2 regions of the Gordonia sp. NPDC062954 genome follow, and region 1 is predicted to be linked to the other one. Evidence: predicted binding sites of a transcription regulator. Region 1 holds the regulator's gene; the other holds the start of a gene.

Region 1 (10,090 bases):
CAGCCATGCGGCCTTGCCGTTCTCACGCTCGGGCTCGGTGAACAGCTGCGGACGCAGCACCGTGGCCAGTGCCATGGCCAGCGGCGGCACCATGCCGGCACACATCACCGCCGCCATGATCTGCAGCTGTGCGGGTCCGCCGATGGCCAGGCCGGTGGTGGCGAACAGATAGGCCGCCTTGTTGACGGGTCCACCGAGGTCGAAGCACATCATCAGGCCGAGGACCACGCCCAACACCACTGCGGAGCCTCCCGACATGCTGTTGAGTGCGTCGGTCATCTGGTCGGTCACCCAGGCCAGCGGCTTGCCGAGGAGCATGTAGAGCAGCACGCCGATCACCATGCTGCCCAGCAGTGGGATGATGACCACCGGTTGCAGTCCGCGTGCCCACTGCGGCAACGGGATCCGGGCGATCCACAAGCACACGACACCGGCGATGAGGCCGCCGACCAGTCCGCCGATGAAGCTCGCGCCCACGGCGACCGAGACCAGGCCGGCCACGAATCCCGGCGCGATGCCCGGTCGGTCGGCGATGGCGAACGAGATGTAGCCGGCCAACACCGGGACCAGCATGCCCATGGCCAGCGAGCCGACTGCGAAGAGTACGGCGCCGATGTACTGGCCGACTCCGCCGGCCGGGAGGTCCCAGAGACTGTTGTTCAGTGCGATGAAAGCGCCGTCGGACAGTGAGCCGGCTTCATCGAGGGTGCTGTTGGCGATCTCGTAACCGCCGAGGAAGGGCAGGAAGCCCAATGCGATGAGCAAGCCGCCGGCCGCGACGAACGGGATCATGTAGCTCACACCCGTCATCAGCGCCTGTCGGACCTGGCCGCCGAGACCGACGCCCGCAGTCCCGGATGCCTCCGTTTCGGCGCCGTCGTCGTCGGCGGCGCCGCTGACCACGGTCGCCGACGGATTCTTCGACGCGGCAACCGCTTCGGCGATCATCGCGTCGGGTTCGTTGATCGCGCGTTTGACGCCCGAGGCGACCACGGGTTTGCCGCGGAAACGATCCTTGCCCTTCACCCCGACATCGGTGGCGAAGATCACGGCGTCGGCATCGGCGATGACCTGGGGATCGAACGAGGTGGTCGCCGAGGAACCCTGGGTTTCCACGTGGAAGTCGACGTCGGCGCGTTCGGCCGCGTACTTGAGTGCGTCGGCGGCCATGTAGGTGTGGGCGATACCGGTGGGGCAGGCGGTGATCGCCACGACAGACGGCCGTCGGTCGGCGTCGCCGGCGTCTGGTGCCGTGGGCGTTGTCTCGGGGGTCGCCACCGTGGATGTCGCCGCCGGCGTCTGGGTGGGCTGCGGGTTGATGGCCTCGTCGACGAGTTGTACGACGCGCTCGTCGCTGTCGGCCGCCCGCAGCGAGTCGACGAACTCCGGACGCACCAGCGACCGGGCCAGCGAGCTGAGCAGCTTCATGTGCTCGGAGGCGCCGCCTTCGGGTGCGGCGATGAGGAACACCAGGTCGGCGGGACCGTCCGGGGCGCCGAAGTCGACCTTTCGCGACAGGCGCGCCATCGCGAGGGAGGCTGCGGTGACCGACGCGGCGCGCGCGTGCGGGATCGCGATTCCGCCGGGCAGTCCGGTGGCGGACTTGGCCTCGCGATCGAGCGCGCCGCGGGCCAGCACGGTGGCGTCGGTGGTGCGGCCGGCCGAGGCCAGCCGATCGGCGAGGTAACCGATCACGGCCGCCGGGTCGTCGCCGGCGTCCACGTCGAGGCTCACCGTCTGTGGGGTGATGATCTGTTCTGACATGGGTTTTCCTTCGTGCGGGTGCTTGTCGGAAGGTGGATTTGCTTCGGTGTCAACGCAAGGGGATCGTCAACCTGCACTGGCGGCCCCGGTGAGGTCGGTGACGGAGACGTTGTCCGGATCGATCTGATCGGGATAGGGCGGTTGAGTGCCGGCCAGAGCGGTGGCCGCAGAGCCGTACGCCACGGCCATCCGGAGCCGTTCGGGTTCTTCGGCACCACTGCATTCGGCGATGAGATAACCGGTGAGGGCAGCGTCGCCGGCGCCGACGGTGCTGCGCGGCACGATGGGCGGTGGGGTCGCGAACCATGCGCCTGTCGAGGTGACCAACAGGGCGCCGGCGGCGCCGAGAGTGGCGAGGATCGCCGCCCCGGTGCGGTGCGCCAGCACGGTGGCGGCGGCGATCAGGGGAGCGTGGTCGCCACGCGCAGATGCCGTCGACAACTCCGCCGGGTCGACACCGGTGGCCTCGGCGAGCTCTTCCTCATTGGGCTTGAGGAGATCGACCGGCCCGGTGACCGCCGCGGCGAGCGGAGCGCCGGAGGTGTCCACCGCCACCCGGCAACCCGTATCGGCAAGTGCGTCGACGACCGTGCGGTACCAGTTGTGCGGCAGCCCCGGCGGCAGCGAGCCGCACAACGCCACCCAGCGGGCATCGTTGGCATTGGCGAGGACCAGCTCGGTCAGTTCGGCGGCCGACGCGTCGTCGAGCACGAAACCGGGTGCGTTGACCTTCGTGGTGGTGCCGTCGGGGTCGACGATGGTGACGTTGGACCGGACCTCACCGTCGATCGCGAGTGTCAGGTAGGGCAACGCGACCGAGTCGAGCGCCGCGAGCAGCGGGTCACCGGCGCGCGCCGGGAGCAGTGCCCGCGTTCCGATACCCGCAGCGGATGCCACCCGGGCGACGTTGACGCCCTTGCCGCCCGGTTCGGTGCGGACGTTGCTCGCACGCTGGACCGCGCCATGGCTCAACGGCGCGGTCAGTTCCAGCGTCCGGTCCAGACTCGGATTTGCTGTCACGGTCACGATCGCCGGCGAACGGCCGGGGTCGACCCGGCCGGCGGCCGAAGCCGGGTGGGGGTCTGTCATGGATTCCCTCTCCGTGGTGTGGTCGGTGATCACGCGATCACCGTCTCGATGCCGTGGTCGGCGAGTGCCCCCGCGAAGTCGGGGTCGATACCGGTGTCGGTGATCAGTACGTCGATGTCGGCGAGCGCGGCGAAGGACGTGAGATCTTCATGGCCCGCCTTCGACGAGTCCGCCAGAACGACGACGCGGTGGGCGGAACGGACGATCGCCGACTTGATCGCTGCCTCGTCCGGATCCGGGGTGGACAGACCGTGGGCGATGCTGATGCCGTTGGTGCCGACGAAGGCCGTGGTGATGCGCAGCCGTTCGAGTGCGGCGACGGTGTCGGCGCCGACCATCGCCTGGGTGAGTCCGCGGACTCGGCCGCCGAGCACATGCAGGGTCTCGGCGCCCTGTGCGGCCAGGGCGCCGGCGATGGGAATGCTGTGGGTCATCAACGTCAGTCGGCGGTCACGGGGGAGTGCGAGGGCGGCCTGGTAGGTGGTGGTGCCGGCGTCGATGAACACCGACCCGCCGTCGGGTGGGAGGAAGCGCGACGCGGCCGCACCGATCGCGAGCTTCTGGTCGGTGTGCGACATCAGGCGTTCGTCGATGCCCTGTTCGCCGACGACCGGCGTCGCGCCGGGACGTACGGCGCCACCATGGACGCGCTGGAGGTGTCCGTTGCGTTCCAGCACAGCGAGATCGCGGCGGACGGTCTCGCTCGTCACGTCGAACAACGAGGCCAAAGCGGTGACCGAGGCGCGGCCGTTGACCCGTACCTGGTTGGCGATCGCCTGCTGACGTTCTTCCGCGTACACGATGTCCTCGTCTGTTGATTTGATTGGCTTTGGATGTGGGTATATCTGTGTTTACGCCTGTTTATGTTGACAAGTCAAGGTTTTCTTGTAACTTGGATCACAACGGTGACCAGTGGATCGTGGCGGCACACCGTGGCCCAGCCCGTCGGACAAGTGAGGATCTCGGTGGAGCACACACACGTACTGAACGGAACGCCGGTCGTCGGCGGACACGCCTACGGGCCCGCGATCTGGCCGGGTGAGCGTCCGGTGTATGACCCGGCCGTCGCCGCCCCAGTCCTCGAGGACGAACGCGACGTGGAGATCAAGCGGTTCACCGACGCGGCGGCCGCGGTCGCGGGGAGGCTGCGGGAGCGGGCATCACACGCCTCGGGTGCCGCGGCGGAGGTGTTGTCGGCGACGGCGGGTCTCGCCGAGGACCGCGGGTGGACCGGCGCGGCCTCGAAACTCATCACGACAGGGACGCCAGCGCCGGCGGCAGCGGTCGCCGCGACCGACCAGTTCGCGGAGATGTTCACCAAGCTCGGCGGCCTCATGGCCGAGCGCGTCACGGATCTCAACGATGTCCGGGACCGCGTGGTCGCCGAACTACTGGGAGTCCCCGAACCCGGGGTTCCGGAACCCGCCGAACCGTCTGTGCTGTTGGCCGACGATCTTGCTCCGGCCGACACGGCGGGACTGGACCCGACAAAGGTCACCGCGCTGGTCACACGGCTGGGCGGCCCGACCAGTCACACCGCGATCATCGCGCGACAACTCGGGATTCCGTGTGTGGTGGCGGTATCCGGCCTCGGTGAGGTGGCCGCCGGGACGACGGTGCTGGTCGACGGTACCGCGGGCACCCTGGAGGTCGAGCCGGATCCCGACGACGCCGCCGCGCGCGTGGCCGAGAGCCGGCGGATGGCGGAATTGGTGGCGGCCTGGGCCGGACCGGGAGTGACCGCCGACGGGCGACCGATCGCGGTCCTCGCCAATGTCGCCGATGGCACGTCGGCCCGGTCGGCGACCTCCCACCCGGTAGAGGGTGTCGGCCTGTTCCGTACGGAGTTGGCGTTTCTCGACCGCGCGGACGAGCCCTCGGTGGAGGAGCAGACGCGGCTCTATCGCGAGGTGCTCGACGCCTTCGAGGGGCGCAAGGTGGTGATCCGGACCCTCGATGCGGGCTCCGACAAGCCGCTGAAGTTCGTCACGCAGATCGAGGAGACCAATCCGGCACTCGGCGTGCGTGGCAACCGGATCGTCGATGCTCATCCGGGCATCCGGGCGGCCCAGCTCGACGCGATCGCGGCAGCCGCCGACGGACATCAACCGACGCCGTGGGTGATGGCGCCGATGATCGCCTCGGCGACCGAGGCCGCGGAGTTCGCCGGGGAGGTACGCCGACGCGGACTGATCGCCGGTGTGATGATCGAGGTGCCGGCGGCAGCGATCCTCGCCGAATCGATCCTGGCGGAGGTCGACTTCGTGTCGATCGGAACCAACGACCTGACCCAGTACACGATGGCCGCCGACCGGATGTCGGCGGAGCTCGCCGCTCTCACCGATCCCTGGCAGCCCGCGGTGCTCACCCTTATCGCCGGCGTGGCGCGTGCCGGTCAGGCCGCCGACAAACCCGTCGGGGTCTGCGGCGAGGCGGCAGCCGATCCGTTGCTCGCGTGTGTGCTGGTCGGACTCGGGGTCACGTCCCTGTCGACTGCGCCCGCGGCCTCGGCCGCGGTCGGCGCCAGGCTTGCGGAGGTGACCGTCGAGCAATGTCGTGCGGCCGCCGAGGCTGCCCTGGCGACGGCCGAACCCGCCGCGGCGCGTGCTGCTGCGACTGCGGTGCTGGCCGGCGCAGTGGTCGGCTGAGCGGCCGGCCCGCTCGGGTTCAGACCCGGCGCATCACGGTGACGACCTTGCCGAGAATGGCGGCGTCATCGCCCGAGATCGGGTCGAACAGATCGTTGTGCGGCATCAGCCAGACGTGGCCGTCCTTGCGCTTGAAGGTCTTGACCGTGGCCTCGCCGTCGATCATCGCTGCCACGATGTCGCCGTTGTCGGCGACACTCTGCTGGCGTACGACCACCCAGTCGCCGTCGCATATCGCCGCGTCGATCATCGACTCGCCGACCACGCGGAGCAGGAACAGTGAGCCCTCACCGACGAGTTCGCGGGGCAGCGGGAACACGTCCTCGACGGCTTCCTCGGCGAGAATGGGTCCACCCGCGGCGATCCGGCCGAGGACCGGTACGAACGTCGGGGTGGGCAACTGCGCGCCATCGCCCGATGCGGCCGTACCGCCCGGTGGGATGTGCTGGTCGCCGTCTTGGATGTTGACCGCGCGTGGGCGGTTGTGGTCGCGCTTGAGTAGACCTTTGCGTTCCAGGGTCCGCAGCTGGTGGGCCACCGACGACGTCGAGGTGAGGCCGACGGCATCGCCGATCTCCCGGATGCTCGGCGGATATCCGCGCTCGCGGACCGAGGCGCGGATGTACTCGAGGACGCCTCGCTGACGAGGGGTCAGGCTAGCCTCGACGACTTCCGGATCGGCGACCGCGCTATCCGATGCCTCCGTATCGGCTCCGGTCGGCGCCTGCGCCTCGGGTTTCGGCTTGCTGCTGATCCCGCGGGACGCGCCGCGCCGCCCGCCGGCTTTGTCGCTCATCGGTCGAGTCCTTCCTGTCGCCGAAACCGGCAGTGGCCGATTACGGGTTGCCGGTCTGGATCGAAAAACTGCTGGTCTGTTCGGGGAGACTGCTCGGCTGGTTCGGAGCTGCTGTTCAGGGCCCATCCACGCACGTCACCATGTCGCCGACAGTAGCCGAACATTTTGACATGTTCAAACATGTGTTCGACGTGTGTCGAGACATTGTCGGACCCACGTGCTACAAATCGAACATGCGTTCTCTCGAACACATGAGCGACGTGCGTTCGAGAGGCGCCCGAGGTTCGATCCGACTCGTTCCCAGGAGGACACGATGAGCACAGCGACCCTTCATCGGCAGACGCAGTACGCACCGGCTGCGTCCCCGATGCACCCGGCATCCGGGCGCCCTGCAGACGTCCCGACGCGCGACAGAGTCCCGGCCGGGCATGTCTCCCGACCGCGGCGGCGGGGGCGATATGACTCCACTGGGCCCACGAGGCGTCGACCGGGCGGGTCCGGTGCCCCCGCGGCACGGGTGTCGGGGACGAGTTGTGCGTCGCCGGGAGTCGACCGTAGGTTCGTGCGTCGACGCGCGACGGTCGCAGCCGTGGTGCTCGGTGGGGCGCTCGCGGTGCTGGTGTGGGCGGTCGCCATCGTCGGCTCCAACTATGCCGCGTCGGTGCAACCGAGCCCTACCGGGACCGAGGTGGTCCACGTGCGGCAGGGTGATTCGTTGAGCTCCATCGCCGATCGCATCGCGCCGGATGTGCCACGCCAGGCCGTCATCGAGCAGATCGTCGAACGCAACAAACTCGCCGGCTCCGGCCTGCGGGTGGGGCAGGCTTTGATCGCACCCGCATACAGCTGAGGGCCTGACGGTATCCTCGATGGCACAGGGTCCGGCCGGGAACCGGCACGGCGTGACGGGTGACCGGTACGCCGGTGTGTCCAGAGACGTGCGTGAGGACGACATGCGCTGCCCGTTTTGCAAGAACGAAGACACCAAGGTCATCGACTCGCGTGTCGCCGACGAGGGGCAGGCGATCCGACGGCGCCGTTCGTGTGCGGAGTGCGGTCGCCGATTCTCCACCGTCGAGAGTGCCGTGCTGTCGGTCGCCAAACGCAACGGGGTCACCGAGCCGTTCAGTCGGGAGAAGGTGATGCGCGGGGTTCGTCGGGCCTGCCAGGGCCGAGACGTCGCCGAGGACGCGCTCGCCAAGTTGGCCCAGCAGGTCGAGGATGCGGTCCGCGCATCGGGATCGGCCGAGATTCCCAGCAATGAGGTGGGGTTGGCGATCCTCGGTCCGCTGCGTGATCTCGACGAGGTGGCCTATCTGCGCTTCGCCTCGGTCTACCGGTCATTCGACTCGCTGGAGGACTTTCAGCGAGAGATCGACGACCTGCAGGGCAATCTCACCCACCGCTCCGAGGCCGATTCCGGGGTGGTTGATGAGCGGGTCAGCGTCACCGACGGTCTCAGCTGAACTGATCGAGGGCGCGGATCGCCCGCTTCTCCGAGATCGGCCGTGCGGTGCCCAACCGCTGCGCGAACAGTCCCACCCGCAGTTCCTCGACAAGCCAGTGCGCGTGTTCGTCGAACGCATCCCGGCGCGCCGCAGCGAGGTGCGTTGCACGCTGATTCCAATGCGTCACAACACGATCGATGGATGCCAGGGCGGTACTGTCGCGGCCGGCAGCTGCGGGCAACTCCGTGAGGCGAACGGTCGCGGCCTCGAGGTAGCGCGGCACATGGACAAGGCGGTCGTGCGGGGTCGCGACGACGAATCCGTCGAAGACCAGATTGTCCAACTGCTCGGCGACGTCATCGGCGGCCACCGAGCCGCTGAGCCGGTCCATCTGCGCGCGCAGTGGGGCCACGCGGCGGAGCACGTCAACGCTCAGGGTGAAGTAATCGGGAGCCTGTTGCGCCACCCGGGGGCGCAGATCGTCGCGGAGTCGCCGGAATTCGGTCGCCGATCGCACGGCACGAAGGTTCCGGTCTGCCGCGAGGTCGCGGATGGCGCGTCGGGTGCAGTCGCCCACGAGATGTTCGACATCGCGGTAGGGGCTCTGACTCATCGCCAACCGACCGGCGGCATCAAGGGTCGCGGTGATCTTGCGGGTCAGCGGTGGGATGGTCAGGTCGAGGAGTGCCACCACCGCTGCGCTGTGACGGCGGTCGCGTTCGGCCTCGGTGCTCGGCTCGACTCGGGTCACCCCAACCGTCCGGCCGGCTGCGTCACGAACAGCGTCGAGTCCCACATAATGGGTTATCTGCTGTCCGGCAACAGTTGTCGTCACCGTGGGCGGTAGCTCGCCGATGCCGGTGGCGGTCCAGTCCGTGACGACCTCGACGGGCCGGGCGGCCTCGTGCGACCCGTCGAACTCCTGCTTCAGCCGGTGCAGCGACTTCCCGGTCGTGAGCACGGTGCCGTCACGGTCGACCACGGCAAAATTCATCGTGAGGTGGGGTGGAATCCGCTCGGGTGCGAAGTCGTCGGGAGACACCGTCATGGTCGTGATCGTCGACAGTTCGCGGGCGAGGCCGGCGACGAGGGGCTCGGCGCGCGGTGTCAATCGGGACAACGCGAGATCGGCGAAACGCTGCGCCGGCGCCATCGACTTGCGTAGCGACTTGGGGAGTGACCGGACGAGTTCGGTCGCGAGCTCGCTGCGCAGGCCCGGAACCGACCAGTCGAAGCCTGCCGGCCGCACATGGTCGAGCAGCGGCCGCGGGATCACCACGGTGACACCGTCATCGGGCGCACCCGGTTCGAACCGGTACCGCAGCTCGAGGCGGGTTTCGCCCTGCTGCCAGGCGCCGGGGAAGTCGGTGTCGGCGACAGCGACGTCGGTGGCCACATCCTCCGGGCGGAGATCGAGCAGGTCTGGCTGCGCGCGCCGGGCCTTCTTCCACCAGCTGTCAAAATGTCGGGCCGAGACGACCTCGTCACCGATACGCGCGTCGTAGAAGTCGAACAGTTGCTGTTCGCTGATCACCACATCGCGACGCCGTGCACGGTGTTCCACATCGGCCGCGGCCTCGAGCAGAGCACGGTTGTTGTGGAAGAACGTGTGCTCGGTGCGCCAGTCACCCTCGACGAGGGCGTGACGGATGAACATCTCTCGTGCGGTCGGTGGATCAATGGGCCCGAACTGCACCCGGCGTCGTGCCACCAGCGGGACGCCATAGAGCGTCACCCGCTCGTAGGCCAACGCGGCGCCACGTTTCGCCGACCAGTGCGGCTCGCTGTAGCTGCGGCGAACCAGATCTCCGGCGAGTTGCTCGACCCACAGCGGATCGATCGCCGCCACCGTGTGCGCGAACAGCCGGGAGGTCTCCACGAGCTCGGCGGCCATCAGGAACGCGGGCGGCTTCCGGGCCAGCGCCGAACCCGGGAAGATCGCCATGGTGGTGTTGCGTGCGCCCAGGTATTCGCGTGAATCACCCTGCCGCACGGCTATGTTGCCCAGCAGGCCGGCCAAGATGGCGCGGTGGATGGCATCGGCATCGCGTTCGGTTGCCGGAACAGACCAGTCGAGGTCGGTCACCACCCGGGTCAGCTGTCGATGCAGTTCCTGCCATTCCCGGATCCGCAGAAAGTGAAGGAACTCGCGTTCGCAGAGTCTCCGGAACTGATTCCCGGACAGCTCTTTGCGGCGCTCGGTCAGATACGACCAGAGCTCGAGGTGGGCCAGGAACTCCGAGCCCGGCACGGCGAACCGCCGGTGAGCGGCGTCGGCTGCCTCGCGCTGGTCGGCAGGGCGCTCGCGCACATCAGGAATCGACAGCGCCGCGGCGATGACCAGA
Region 2 (10,090 bases), on a different contig from region 1:
ATGGGAGGGCGCGTCTCGCCACCGCAGCCGAGCCGCACATCAGTACAAGCCGCATTTCAGTTCAAGGAGATCCCATGCGTGATGCAGTGATCGTCGATGCCGTCCGCACGCCGATCGGACGTCGACGCGGCGCCCTGTCCGGCATCCATCCCGCCGACCTGTCGGCACATGTGCTCGAGTCGTTGGTCGAGCGGACCGGGCTCGATCCGGCCGTGATCGACGATGTCGTCTGGGGGTGTGTCAGTCAGACCTCCGAGCAGGCAGGCAACGTCGCGCGTACTGCGATTCTGGCCGCCGGTTGGCCGGAATCGGTGCCGGGCACCACGGTGACCAGGGCCTGCGGATCCAGCCAACAAGCGCTCAGTATGGCTGCGGCCGCGGTGATCTCCGGTCAACAGGACGTCGTGGTGGCCGGCGGTGTGGAGTCGATGAGCCGAGTGCCGATGGGGAGCGCCGCGCCCAACGGGGAGAGTCAGCCGCCCACCGTCCTCGACCGGTACGGCGTCGATCGCTTCAGTCAGGGCATCGGGGCGGAGATGATGGCCCAGAAATGGTCGCTGAGCCGGACCGCCCTCGACGAGTTCTCCCTTCGCTCACACGAACTCGCCGCCCAAGCCGCTGATGCGGGCGCCTTCGACGGGCAACTGGCGCCGATCACCGGCGTCCTCGAAGGGGATGAGGGCATTCGGCGTGGCGGCACGCTCGAGTCGATGTCGGCGCTCAAGCCCGCTTTCCGAGAGGACGGGGTTATTCACGCCGGCAATGCTTCTCAGATCTCCGATGGTGCGGCGGCGTTGCTCGTCATGTGTTCGCAGACTGCGGCTGAGCACGGGTTCACGCCGATTGCCCGGGTACACACGGCGGTGGTAGCCGGTGACGACCCCGTCATCATGCTCACCGGCCCGATCGCAGCAACTGCGAAAGCTCTCGAGCGGTCCGGTCTGACCATCGGCGACATCGGCGCGTTCGAGATCAACGAGGCGTTCGCGCCGGTGCCGCTGGCCTGGCAGATCGAGACCGGTGCTGACGCGGATCGGGTGAATCCGCTCGGCGGCGCCATCGCGGTGGGCCATCCGCTCGGTGGCTCCGGCGCGATTCTCATGACGCGACTCGTACATCACATGCGCAACAACGGCATCCGGTACGGCTTGCAGTCGATGTGCGAAGCCGGCGGGATGGCCAACGCCACCATCGTCGAGCGTCTCTGACGCCGGCCCGGCGAGGACATGCATTCGGGGCGCACCGAGACAGGAGATCGATGAGCACGGAGCTGAACTACCCGGACATCACGATGGCGGCGCTGCCACCGAGTACGGCGCGGATGTACGGTTCGCGGGCCGCTGTGGTCGACGAGGACCGCATAGTCACCTACGACGAACTCGATGTGGCGACGGCACGTGTGTCCGCGGCGCTGCGTGCCGCGGGTGTCGGGGACGGCGACGTGGTGCTGTTGCATCTGGGCAACAGCATCGAGTTCCTCGTCTGCTACTACGGTTCGTTGCGCGCCGGTGCGGCTGTCACGCCGGTCAATCCGTTGCAGCCGATGCCAGGCTTGCGAGCACAACTGGCCGAGACCGGAGCGTCGATTGCGTTCACGGGCAGTGCGCAGCTCGATCGTCTCCTCGAAGCCGACAGCGATCACGGTGTGACCGCTGTCGTGCTGGCCGATCGACCCGGTGTCGATGTCGAAACCGTTCCGGACGGTGTGATCACCTTGGCGGAGTTCACTGCCGGCCATACCGATCCGGCGATCACCGACGTGGTCGGATCGGATCTGGCGCATCTCGCCTTCACCGGCGGCACGACGGGCGTGTCGAAGGGGGTCCGGGTGCTGCACCGCAATGTCGTGGCGAATGTGACGCAGATGGTCGGGTGGCGGGCCGGTCATGCGGTGGTCGCCGACGCGACCGGACTGGTGCGGCTCGAGAGCCGCGACGGCGCCGATGAGCGCGGCGTGGTTCCAGGGTCGGCGGCGACCGTTGTGGTGTCACCGCTGTTCCACGCACATGCCCTGATCAACATGTCCTTTCTGCTGCTCTGCGGCGCCACCCAGGTGCTGGCCGGCCGATTCGATCCGGCGGGCATGCTCGAACTGATCGAGCGGCATCGGGCCACGTATGTCACGGGAAGCCCGGCGATGTGGCACGCACTCGCCTCACACCCCGATGTCGCTCATCGTGACCTGACGTCGGTGCGCGTCGTGTCCTCTGGTGCCGCCCCCATCGATCAGGTGACGTTGGAGACGCTGACATCGGCGTTCCCTGCGGGCGCGGTCGTCGAGGGTTACGGACTCACCGAGGCGACCTGCCTGGTGTCGTCGGCTCCGCTGACCGGCGACGGCGAGTATCGGCTCGGCAGTGTCGGACTACCTACATTCGACACCGAGATCCAGATTCGGTCCGCCGACGACCGTGCGACCGTTCTGGAACCCGGGCAGCGTGGCGAGCTCTGGGTCCGCGGACCGCAGGTCACCGACGGCTATCACAACCATCCCGAGATCACCGCCGCTCAGTACGTCGACGGATGGCTCGACACCGGCGACATCGCTTATCGCGACGACGACGGCTACCTCTACATCTGCGATCGGGCAAAGGACATGCTGATCTACAAGGGCTACAACGTGTATCCGCGTGAGCTCGAGGAGATTCTCGTCACCCACCCGGACGTCGCCGCGGCGGCCGTCGTCGGTCGCGAGGCGGGCAGTGTGGGCCAGGAACCCGTGGCCTTCATCGTCGCAGCAGCCGGTCACCAGGTCGACACCCATCGCCTGCAGGCCTACGTTGCCGAACAAGTGTTGCCGTACAAAAAGATCCGGGACGTCCTCGTGGTGGATTCGCTACCGACGTCAGCCGCCGGCAAGGTCCAAAAGGTTGCGCTCCGGGAGCGTCTGGTCACCGCATGACGGTTGCGACGGTCGCAGGGGGACGAGTGTCGGTGGGTGCCGACCCGCCTGCTGATCGAGCGTGCTGACCGACCGGCCGCGATGGTGTCGCGTCCGTCGCTGACGTTCGGGTCGGTCGGTCAGCAGGCTTGTTCACACTGTGGAGTTGTCAAGGTACAGATGCGGTCCCGTTGTGGTCGGGTGCGGTCTGGTGTCCCGCGTCGGAAATTCGTTGATGATTTCGACGTCCAGGTGGCGCCTCGCTTCGTTGGCGTCGTCGCAGGTACATCCAGTACCTGCTCCTCCGCCGCCTCGCGATGCATCCACCTGGATCGCCGAACTCATGAAACGAATTTCCGACGCGGGACACTAGCTGATCGAGTAGCCGCCGAGCCGCTAGGCGAGGTGGCGTATCGAGATCTGCGGCTACTGCTGTGACGGTCAGGCGGCAGCAGGCAGGTTGTCGAGGTTGAGGGTCCGCCGGTTGTGGGCGGGCAAGGGTGTGCGTCCGGGGTCGACGGCGGTGGGTGGGATGAGCCAGGGGTGGCGGTCGGTGCCGAGGATCACGTCCCAGCCGTTGTGGTGGATGTCGGTGTGGCAGGTGGGGCAGAGTAGGCAGCTGTTGTCGAGGCTGGTGTCGCCGCCGTCGATCCAGTGGGTCAGGTGGTGGGCTTGGGTGCGGTTGGCGGGTGCGCCGCATTTGATGCAGCATTCGTCTCGGACGTGCAACGCTTTTCGGATGTGTGGTGGGACGAATCTTTTCTCGCGGCTGATGTCGAGGGGGACGCGTTCGTCGTCGACGAGCAGGGTGGTGGTGGCCGCATCGCAGGACAGTCGACGCAGGGTCGCTTGGGTGACCGAGCCGAGGAGGTCGAGTTCGGCCAGGGTGGGGGTGTCGGCGGGGATGGTGAGTAGGAGTTGGGTTTTGGGTGCGGCGCTGGCGATGTCGCTGGGCATGCGGGCGGCGATGTCGAGGATGGTGTCGAGGGCGTCGGCGTGGCGGCGGGCGATGGTGCGGGGGTCGCGGGAGCCGTCGGGTTGGGGTCGGGGTGCGCCGAGGGCGTTGAGGGCGGCGCAGAGTTTTTCGCCGACTTCGAGGTCGAGGCTGGCCTCGAGGTGGAGGCGGCCGTCGGTGTCGCGGTGGTGGGTGAGTTCGTTGAGTTGGCGGTCTTCGGCGGCGGGTAGGCCGTTGGTGCCGGCGGCGAGTTGGTTGCCCAGGGTGCGGGCGCGTGTGTCGATGTCGGCGGGGGTGGCGCCGGAAAAGTATTGTCCGAGAAGATCGGTCACATGGGTTAGACGCAATGCGTCGTCGATTGGTTCCGCCGATCTGCCGGCGATATGGCTGACTCCGCGCACGATGGCGTCGAGGTGTTCGGCGGGGATCGCGCCGTCGGCGGCGTGCGCGTGCAGGGTGGGCAGTGTGTCGAGCGAGCCGGCGATACGCAGCAGTCGTTGGGCCACCGATGGTGCGAATCCCATCACGATGAGCAGTTCACGGGTACTGCGGCCGTGGTCGCGGGCCACACCGAGTCGGTCGAGTTGTGCGGCCAGGCGGGCCGCGTGATGATCGATGAGGTTGCGTAGCGCCAGGACCTGACCGATGGCGTCGAAGGTGGCACGCCCCGACAGGTCATCGCAGCGCAGCTCGCGCAATACCGAGACCACCGCAGACAACTCCGCATCGACAGCCGAATCAGCAGATACAGACACTTCAGCGATGACAGACATGACGACTCCCCAGCAGATACGACAACGGCACCGGTGTAACCGGTGATGCAGGCGGCCGTTCTGGGTTTCCTACCGTGCCGAGCAACGCATTCGCTCCTGTGCGTGCTTATCCGGTCCGGCATATCGTCATCATCTCGGCCTGCTGGCAAACAAGGTATTCGAACTCACGTTCGAAGTCAAGCGAATTGTCGAAAATTGTTGAGTCTGCCGGCGACGGCCAGGTCAGCGCGATTTCTGTGCCTGTTTGACCAGATTTGCACCGACGATCAAGCGCTGGATCTCGCTGGTGCCCTCGTAGAGCCGCAACAGCCGGACATCCCGGTAGATCCGCTCCACCGGAACCTCGCGCATGTAGCCGCTGCCGCCGTGGATCTGGACCGCGAGGTCGGCGACCTTGCCGACCATCTCGGTGCAGAACAGCTTCGCGGCCGACGGCGCGATTCGGCGGTCCGTGTTGTCCACCCAGGCGCGGGCTGCCTCGCGCACCATGGCGCGGCCCGCCATCACACCCGTCTGCTGATCGGCGAGCATCGCCTGCACGAGCTGGAACTCGCCGATGGGTGTGCCACCCTGGGTCGCCGTCGCAGCCCAGGCGACCGACTCGTCGAGCGCCCGCTGGGCGGTCCCCACCGACAACGCGGCGATATGTACGCGGCCACGCGCCAACGAGGTCATCGCTGCCCGGTAACCGACATCTTCGTTCCCTCCGACCAGGGCGGTAGCCGGCACCCTGACATCGTCGAAATGGACATCGGAGGTCCAAGCGCCTTCCTGGCCCATCTTGCGGTCTTTGGCGCCCACGCTCACGCCCGGCGTGTCGGCGGGAACCAAGAACACCGCGATGCCGGTTCCGTTCTCGTCCTTGGAGCGGGTTCGCGCAAAGACCACGAACAGGTCGGCGATCGGGGCATTGGTGATGAAGCGTTTCTCGCCGCTGATGACCCAATCCGATCCGTCGCGAACCGCTCTGGTGCGTAGTCCGGCGGGATCGGAGCCGGCGCCTGGCTCGGTCAGTGCGAACGATGCGACGACCTCTCCAGAGGCGATCCTCTCCAGCCACATGGATTTCTGTTCGTCGGTACCGAACCCGACCAGGACCTGGCCGGCGATCCCGTTGTTGGTTCCGAACATCGATCGCAGCGCCAGCGAGGTGTATCCGAACTCCATCGCGAGTTCGACATCCTGGGTCAGATCGAGTCCTAGCCCTCCCCATTGCTGGGGAATCGCATAGCCAAACAGTCCCATTTCCTTGGCGGTGGCGCGGATGTCCTCGGGGATCGCATCGAGGTCGAGAATCTCCTGTTCCCGCGGGACGACCTTCGCTCGGATGAATTCGCGTGTCGCCGCGAGTATGTCGGCGAAGTCGTCATCGCTGACCTCGCGCTGGGCGGTGGTGTTCACGACACTGGTCATCCTCCCACTCTGACGGGTTCTGCGGTGCCGGTCCACATCGAACTCCCTCTCGCACCCTTAGCTGCTTTGTATGGATCGACGGGGCCGCCGGTGGCCGGTCGGCGGTAGATTCCGACCCATGGCTTCCTCTACACCTCAGAATCTGCTCGATGGACGAACCGCGGTGATCACCGGCGCCGCTCAGGGCATCGGCTTCGAGATCGCCCGGTGTTTCGTGGACGCGGGGGCGCGCGTCGTCCTCGGGGATCTGAACTTCGACGCCGCGACGGCCGCGGCGGGCAAACTCGGTGGCGCCGAGGTCGCGCGTGCGGTGCGATGCGACGTCACCGACGCGGGAGAGATGGACACCCTGCTCGCCGACGCCGTCGACAGCTTCGGTTCGTTGGACGTGATGGTCAACAACGCCGGAATCACTCGCGACGCGACGATGCGGACGATGAGCGAGGAGGATTTCGATCTCGTCGTCTCGGTTCACCTGAAGGGCACGTGGAACGGCACCCGCAAGGCGGCCGCGATCATGCGCGAGGCCAAACGTGGTGCGATCGTGAACATCTCGTCGCTGTCCGGCAAGGTCGGCATGGTCGGTCAGACCAACTACTCGGCCGCCAAGGCAGGGATCGTCGGCATGTCGAAGGCCGCGGCAAAGGAGATGGCACATCACGGTGTCCGGGTCAATGCCATTCAACCCGGGCTGATTCGCTCGGCGATGACCGAGGCGATGCCGCAGAAGGCCTGGGATCAGAAGATGGCGGAGATCCCGATGCAACGCGCCGGTGAGGTCGACGAGGTGGCCTCCGTGGCACTCTTCCTCGCCTCGGATATGTCGTCCTACATGACCGGAACCGTGCTGGAGGTGACCGGCGGACGGTTCATGTGACAACCATCAGATCCGATTATCGATCACCGAAAGGCGCACCATGAGAGACGTTGTCATCTGTGAACCCGTACGCACACCGATCGGTAGGTACGGCGGGATGTTCAAGAATCTCACCGCCGTCGACCTCGGGGTGACGGCGGTGCGGGGGATGCTCGATCGGTCGGGACTTGCTCCGGAGGCCGTCGAGGATGTGATTCTCGGACACTGCAACGGCAACAGTGAGGCACCGGCGATCGGGAGGGTGGTGGCGCTCGACGCCGGGTTGCCGGTCACGGTGGGCGGTATGCACATCGACCGACGATGCGGGTCGGGTCTGCAGGCCGTCATCCAGGCGGGTTTCCAGGTCGCGGGCGGTGACCACGATGTCGTCGTGGCAGGTGGCACCGAGTCGATGAGCAATGCGTCGTTCTACTCCGTCGATATGCGATGGGGTGGCGCCCGGTCGGGTATCGCCATGCACGACAGCCTGGTTCGCGCCAGGTCCACCGCCGGCGGCAAGAACTATCCGGTGCCAGGCGGCATGATCGAGACGGCCGAGAACCTGCGGGAAGAATACGAGATCAGCCGCACCGAACAGGATGAGTTGGCCGTCGAATCCCATCTCCGTGCGGTCCGCGCCCAGAAGGACGGCATCTTCGCGGAGGAGATCATCCCTGTGACCGTCGCAGGGAAAGGCGGCGAGCGAGTGATCGACACCGACGAGCACCCGCGACCGGATGTTTCTGCCGCCGTGCTGGCAAAGCTGAAACCCATCATGGCCAAGCAGGATCCCGACGCCACGGTGACTGCGGGCAACGCCAGCGGTCAGAACGATGCGGCCGCGATGTGTATCGTGACCACTCCCGAGGTCGCCGAGCGGCACGGGCTACGCCCGCTGGCGCGGCTGGTGTCGTGGGCGGCGGCCGGCGTCGCTCCGCGCACAATGGGTATCGGTCCTGTTCCCGCTACCGCGAAGGCGCTGGACAAGGCCGGCCTGTCGCTCGCCGACATCGACCTCATCGAACTGAACGAGGCCTTCGCCGCGCAAGCGTTGGCGGTCACCAGGGAGTGGGGATTCGGCCGCTTCGGTGCCGGCGGCGACTTCGACCGCACCAATGTGCACGGCTCTGGTATCTCACTGGGACATCCGGTGGGCGCCACCGGTGTTCGCATGCTGGCGACGCTGGCTCGGGAGATGGATCGCCGGCAGGTGCGCTACGGCCTGGAGACGATGTGCATCGGTGGCGGGCAGGGACTAGCGGCAGTCTTCGAGCGGGTGGCATAGCGCACCTTCGCAATCAGCGCCCATTCGACTCGAGGACCGTGCCGATCAGGTCCACGAAGGCCTGGCCGACCGGGGAGACAGTGGTGGGGTCGTAAGCAATCGCGAACGGACGGACGAATCGGGGCTGCACCGTCCGTACGACGGCGCGGTCGGCGGCGGCCTCGGCCATCGACTTCTCCAGCATCGTCCCACCGATGCCGGCGAGCACCATCGGGAGTCGTTCCTCCCGATGCTCGGAGAGGACGGCCAGCGGCGGTCGGGCCCCGGCGACGCGGATCGCCTCCTCGATCTCGTCGGCGACCGACTGGCCCCGCGGCACGAATACCATGGGTACCGACGGCAACTCCTCGAGGGGGATCGGGCCGTCGGGTACCTGGGTCCCGGGTGGATAGATGAGCAGGTACTCCTGTTCACCCACCACGACGACCTCGAGGTCGTCGCCGGCGATCGGCAGGTGGGCGACAGCGAACTCACAGTGACCGTCCTCGATCGCCGACGCGGCCTGGGTCTCGTCTCGGAGTTCGCCGAAACGTACCGTGACACCTGGGTATTCGGATCGGAAGCGGACCAGGAGGTCGACGAGTGGACCCGACGCCACCGACGGTACCGCGAGGATGTCGAGTCGCCCGGTCAACTCGTCGGAGGGGGCCGCCAGCAGATCTCCGACGGCATCGACGTCACGCACGATCTGGCGTGCCGGGCCCACCATGGACCGTCCGGCGGAGCTGAGTACCATGCCGCGTCCGATCCGGTGAAAGAGCTGTACCCCCAACTCCCGTTCCAGCGCTCGCAGCGCCTGCGAGACGGTGGGTTGGGCGACCCCGAGCGCGCCTGCCGCGCCCCCGATGCCCTGGTGCTCGACGACGGCGAGGAAGTACTCGATCTGACGTAGCTCCACAGAATCACCAATCACCGACGTCGGTCAGTTCGGCGGACGGCTGTGCGGGTTGGGTGCCGAAGAGGCCGCGTGCGACCGAGATGAAAGCCATCGCTGCCGGTGACGGCCGGCCCGAGCGCAACACCAGCCCGAATCCGCGGGTGAGCGGTGGTTCGATCCGAAACCGGAGTGCGCCGGGCATCTGCTGTCGCGCAACGATATCGGGGGCAACGGTGGCGCCGGTGCCGCGAGTGACCAGGTCCCAGGTCGCGGTGGGGTGGGCGCAGTCGACGACCACATTGCGGCCGTTCTCGGCGATCACGTCGGCGAGCACCTCGGCAGTGCCCGGATCGGCCATGTCGAGCACCAGCGGGATGTCGCGAACATCGGTTCGGGACAGCGGATCCGGCAGGTCGAAGGCACGCTCCGGCGGGACCGCGAGGACGAGTTCCTGTGTGCCGAGCGGGATGGCCGTGAACGAGGCGTGGTCGGCCGAGGCGTCCATCAGACCGATCTCCGCATCCCCTCGGCGGAGCGTCGCGAGAACTCCACTCGGGCCATCGGCGGCCACGATGCGCGCGGCGAGGTGGCCGAAGCGTTCGCGGAAGACGCGAACGATCTCCACCATCGGATCGATGCTGAACGCGCTGTGGGTGACCACGTCGACGCGACCCGAGCGAAGCTCACGGACGGCGGCGACCCGTGCCTTGGCGCGGTCCACGTCGTCGAGGATGCGGCGTGCCGCGACCTCGACTTTGCGACCCGCTTCGGTCAGTTCGAGTCGTCGTCCGGAGCGGTCGAACAGGGTGACTCCGAGTCGGCGCTCCAAGGTTCGGATCGCCTGTGACAACGACGGTTGCGAGATGTAGAGCGACTGGGCTGCCTTCGTGATCCCGCCATGATCGACCACCGCGACGAAGTAGGTGACGAGGTGCAGGTCCACGGACTCATCGTACGGAGGTCTCGGTGACCGGTGTGCGCTCGGTCACCGGCGAGCGTTCACTTCCCGGTCCACCGGGGAGCGCGCTTCTCGGCGAAGGCGAGCGCGCC

The links. The regulator LexA, encoded in region 1, represses DNA repair genes until DNA is damaged. The targets are predictions, from matches to a motif close to CGAACANNTGTTCG.
Region 2: a site for LexA is predicted at 4,769-4,782, ahead of ACIGKQ_RS03135 (DUF222 domain-containing protein). Genes of this name have one in related genera too.

Annotation. Positions count from the first base shown of each region.
Region 1 is NZ_JBITWL010000003.1:210,669-220,758, forward strand. Features, by position in the region: gene ACIGKQ_RS05115 (fructose-specific PTS transporter subunit EIIC) at 1-1,764, opposite strand, end outside; gene ACIGKQ_RS05120 (1-phosphofructokinase family hexose kinase) at 1,831-2,853, opposite strand; gene ACIGKQ_RS05125 (DeoR/GlpR family DNA-binding transcription regulator) at 2,883-3,653, opposite strand; gene ACIGKQ_RS05130 (phosphoenolpyruvate--protein phosphotransferase) at 3,819-5,501, shown strand; gene lexA (transcriptional repressor LexA) at 5,521-6,297, opposite strand; gene ACIGKQ_RS05140 (LysM peptidoglycan-binding domain-containing protein) at 6,860-7,147, shown strand; gene nrdR (transcriptional regulator NrdR) at 7,251-7,763, shown strand; gene hrpA (ATP-dependent RNA helicase HrpA) at 7,756-10,090, opposite strand, start outside.
Region 2 is NZ_JBITWL010000002.1:115,984-126,073, forward strand. Features, by position in the region: gene ACIGKQ_RS03125 (acetyl-CoA C-acyltransferase) at 75-1,208, shown strand; gene ACIGKQ_RS03130 (class I adenylate-forming enzyme family protein) at 1,259-2,902, shown strand; gene ACIGKQ_RS03135 (DUF222 domain-containing protein) at 3,323-4,609, opposite strand; gene ACIGKQ_RS03140 (acyl-CoA dehydrogenase family protein) at 4,832-6,022, opposite strand; gene fabG (3-oxoacyl-ACP reductase FabG) at 6,141-6,899, shown strand; gene ACIGKQ_RS03150 (acetyl-CoA C-acetyltransferase) at 6,940-8,163, shown strand; gene ACIGKQ_RS03155 (LysR family transcriptional regulator) at 8,177-9,061, opposite strand; gene ACIGKQ_RS03160 (LysR family transcriptional regulator) at 9,066-9,983, opposite strand; gene ACIGKQ_RS03165 (crotonase/enoyl-CoA hydratase family protein) at 10,040-10,090, opposite strand, start outside.